Regions from separate parts of the Marinobacter sp. SS13-12 genome, predicted to be linked through region 2. Evidence: predicted binding sites of a transcription regulator. Region 2 holds the regulator's gene; the other holds the start of a gene.

Region 1 (2,201 bases), on a different contig from region 2:
GCCTCATAATGAACAAGCTGGCTCTCGACCGTGCTATTGAAATCCTGCCATGGCAACTCCAGGCGCATGGGAGTGATGACATCGCTATCAAGCTCATTCCGAATGCTGGTCAGGCTGTCTTCAATACCTTGCACGGCATTACCGGTATTTTCCGCCAGGGTGGGCGATGCATCGATTGCCACCGCGAGCGCGGGGCCAAGCAGTGATGCGCGATTGGTCAGCTGATCGTAAATTTCATTCAGCACGTCACTGAGGCCATAGCCCACCTGCCCCTCTATCAGCGCAAAAATGCCGAAAGCACGGGCCCGCCCGATGATGCTTTCGGCATCCGGCAGTGCCTCACGCACAAGCCCGAGCAACAGCAGGTTTTCCCGTGACGCGTCCTGGCCGAGGCCGGAGATCTCGATGGTGGCGGAGAGCATGGCCCGGACTTTCTGGACAAACTCCTGATAATACTTGAACTGGGGGTCGATGTTGCCCTGATAACTGTCGGTTGATTTCAGCGTTTGCCACTCTTCACGCAGCATTGCCACCTGTTCCGCCCAGTTGCCGGAGGTGTCGAACAGTGCGTCTGCTTCCGCCAACTCTTCCAGAAGTCTGTCAATCCGCTCAGCGGCCTCGTCCGATCTGGCGAGCAGCTCGTTGTCATCCTTGGTCTTTCCAGGCGACCGGTAATCGCGATAATCAAGCGAGGCCTGGAGGAGTGCATCCACTTTCTCAAGCTGCTCCAGACCTTCAACACCCCGGGTCATGGTATCTACCGACCGGTTCAACTCGCTGATCACCAGCCAGGAAAGGGCAACGATAGGCAGCAGGAACAGAACGCTGATCAGGCTGAACTTGTAGAACATCGGCAGCCGGTTCATCAACGACACTGCAGGCTTGATAAGCTGGTTCACGTATACCCCCACGCAAGGCGTCGAAAAAATGAAGCTTTATTCTATTTGTTTATATTTTCGACTAAAGTACTACAAACTTGAGTGTTTTTCGGAGTAAAAATGTAAATTTTATTAACACATCAATCTTATACGACCCCCGCGATCACCAGTAGAGCCAACACACAGATCCAAACCAGCATGCTGCGGTTCAGCAGATCCCTGATTGCATCCAGACTGCGGCGGCCATAATCGGCCCACTCGTCGGGGTGAATTTGCGAGAATCGCCCCGGGTCCAGCGCATAGCCTGTCAGCGCACCGTTCGCCGCCGCCATCAACACCTGATCCGTTTTCAGTGTTACACCGACCAGAACACGCTTCCCTTCGCTCATCCAGCCGGCAAGATCCCCGGCCACACCGAAGGTAAACGACAGTAAACGGGAGGGCAGCCAGTTCAGCACCTCTGCCAATGCCGCAAAGTCAGGCCTTGCTGTCACCTGTGGCCAGTGGTCGCGCAACGCAATGACCCCGCGTGCGAAAAATGCCGCTGCCGGGCCACCAATCACATACCAGAAGGCAATCAGGAAAAATCGCTCGAAGACATTGACCATCAGCGAACGTGACAGAATCAGGTGCATCTCGTCGGGAGAGGTGGCCGCACCTCGATCCCGGGCAGGGAGGCTATCCTTGATATGGTGCCAGGCGGCCTGCATGTCACCCCTGGCCCAGGACGCACTGTAGGCTTCCAATGGTGAGCGCCAGCCGGGCGCACCCATCAGCATCACCAGGAGCGCGAATTCCAGAGGGTAAGCCGCCATTCTCCAGCCCAGCTCCCTCAAATACCACTCGCTGGCGGCAAGCAAAACGGCCGGAACGGCAACTATGAGCAGCCCCCTCCATTTCACCGCTGCCTTTCCGGCGGGCACTTTACTGTTGGCACCAAAAGCAGCGCGCCAGAGGAAGTCCCCGGACCAGGCGTTCGCCGCATCCAGCTTGCGCCTGGTCAGGTACGCGAGCAGAAACACCACCAGTACCATCAGCCAACCCCCTCTGTTTGCTGACCGGCATCCAGCATCTGCCGGTAGTAGGACCAGTCAAACGCCGGGCCCGGGTCGGTTTTCCGGCCCGGCGCGATATCACTGTGGCCGGTAATCCTGTCCGGGGTGATTTCCGGCCAGGCCGACATAATCTTCTGCGACAGGTCCACCAGAGTCTGGTATTGGGCGTCGGTATAGGGGATGTCGTCCGCTCCCTCCAGCTCAATCCCTATCGAAAAGTCGTTGCACTCGTCCTCACCCTGGAAGCACGACCGGCCCGCATGCCAGG
Region 2 (2,201 bases):
ACCTGCACCACGCCGAACCCATTCCGCTGGTGCGGCTGGCCGTGGAGAGGCTGAAAAAACTCCAGCAGCAAGAGGCGGTCGCTGTTTAATAACAACACAGCCTGTGGTTCAACGTGGCAAGAGATCAGAATCAGTATGAGCAAACCACATCCGGTACAGGTGATTGCGATTTCCGGCGGGAAGGGGGGCGTTGGCAAGAGTAACGTTGCGGTGAACCTCGGCATCGCCCTTTCGCAGAAAGGGCGGCGTGTCGTGCTGCTTGATGCCGATCTTGGTCTTGGCAATATTGACGTTTTGCTGGGGATTACCGCCAACCGGAACATCCAGGATGTTATTGCCGGTGACTGCGACCTGCGCGATGTGCTGGTCAGCGGTCCTGGCGGAATCAGGATTGTGCCAGCTTCCTCCGGTACCCAGCGCATGACCCAGCTGTCCTCGCTCGAGCACGCCGGGCTGATCAATGCCTTCAGCGAACTGGGCGACCAGATTGACGTTCTGATTGTGGATACCGCGGCCGGTATTTCCGATTCTGTGGTCAGCTTCCTGCGAGCCTCCCAGGAGTTGTTGCTGGTCGTATGCGATGAACCCACCTCCATCACCGACGCTTACGCCCTGATCAAACTGATGAACCGTGATTACGGCACTAACCGCTTCCGCATTCTGGCAAATCAGGTGCGTAACGAGCAGGAAGGCCGCCATCTGTTTGAAAAACTGACCAGAGTGACCGAGCGGTTTCTGGATGTAGCACTACAATATGTGGGTATAGTGCCTTACGACGAGGCCGTAAAAAAGGCGGTTCAACGCCAGCGCGCTGTGCTTGATGCCTATCCCCGTGCCAAGGCATCGCTTGCCATCAAGAGCCTGGCGGATAAAGTCGACAACTGGCCATTACCACAATCGCCCCGGGGGCATCTGGAATTTTTTGTGGAGCGGCTCGTCGAAGTCTGATTTTGATCCTTCACTGAAAAGCCGGATACATGACATTGGCGAAAGAACTTGGAATCTACCACCGGACCGGCACGCAGGGGCCCTCACAGCTTGTTGAGGAGCAGGCGCCGCTGGTCAAGAAAATCGCACTTCACCTGATGGCCCGGTTGCCGGCTTCGGTCCAGCTTGAGGACCTTATGCAGGCTGGTATGATCGGTTTGCTGGAAGCGGCCCAACGTTACAGCTCCACCAAGGGGGCTACCTTTGAAACCTATGCAGGCATCCGGATCCGCGGTGCCATGGTGGATGAGATCCGTAAGGGGGACTGGGTTCCCCGCTCCGTGCACAGAAACTCCCGCCGTATTGCCAAAGCTATCAAGGCCGTCGAGGACCGCTTGGGTCGTGAAGCCCTGGACTGGGAAGTCGCCGAGGAACTCGGCCAGAGCCTTGATGAATACCACTCCTCACTGAGCGATGCCAACAGTGGCCGACTTTTTAGCCTCGATGAGCTCAATGAATCCGGCGACCTGCCGATAAACGAAGCAGAGACCAGTGATAACCCACTGGAAGGCCTGACATCGGACAACTTCCGGAAGAACCTGGCCGCGGCCATTGGCGATCTGCCAGAGCGCGAGAAACTGGTGCTTGGTCTGTACTACCAGGAAGAACTGAACCTCAAGGAAATTGGCGCAGTTCTGGGTGTCAGCGAAAGCCGGGTGAGCCAGATCCACAGCCAGGCGGCACTTCGATTGCGGGGTCGGCTCTCCGACTGGAAGCAGTGAGCTCTGCCCGGTCACAGTCGTGGTGCAGCGTTGCAAAGCATTCTTTACTGTAGCCTTTTGGTAACCGGTGCTTTACAACCGGGCCAAAGGCAACACAATAAGCGGTAAATCTGCCGGCTTGCTGGACTGAGAGCCGGAAGCCAAAAACGAATTCCGGGCGTTTTATACTGGAGGTCCCATTGGACAAAAACATGAAAATCCTGATCGTGGATGATTTCTCCACCATGCGACGGATCATCAAGAACCTGCTTCGCGATCTTGGCTTTACCAACACCGATGAAGCGGATGATGGCAATACCGCACTGCCCATGCTCCGCAGTGGAAAATACGATTTTCTGGTTACCGACTGGAACATGCCGGGCATGTCCGGGCTGGACCTGCTCAAGGAAGTCAGGGCTGATGAGAACCTCAAGACCCTGCCGGTGCTCATGGTAACGGCCGAAGCCAAGCGGGATCAGATTGTGGCGGCGGCGCAGGCCGGGGTGAATGGCT

Evidence for each region. Region 2 encodes FliA, which starts transcription of late flagellar genes. Its sites were predicted from a motif close to CTAAAGTTTNNNNNNNNNNNGCCGNTAA; they were not measured.
Region 1: a site for FliA is predicted at 954-981, ahead of QPL94_RS16230 (methyl-accepting chemotaxis protein). Genes of this name have one in related genera too.

The regions. Positions count from the first base shown of each region.
Region 1 is NZ_JASSUA010000003.1:63,717-65,917, reverse strand. It holds gene QPL94_RS16230 (methyl-accepting chemotaxis protein) at 1-899, opposite strand, end outside; gene QPL94_RS16225 (histidine kinase) at 1,025-1,912, opposite strand; gene ampD (1,6-anhydro-N-acetylmuramyl-L-alanine amidase AmpD) at 1,912-2,201, opposite strand, start outside.
Region 2 is NZ_JASSUA010000001.1:2,224,480-2,226,680, forward strand. It holds gene flhF (flagellar biosynthesis GTPase FlhF) at 1-89, shown strand, start outside; gene QPL94_RS10225 (MinD/ParA family protein) at 136-948, shown strand; gene QPL94_RS10230 (RNA polymerase sigma factor FliA) at 978-1,709, shown strand; gene cheY (chemotaxis response regulator CheY) at 1,889-2,201, shown strand, end outside.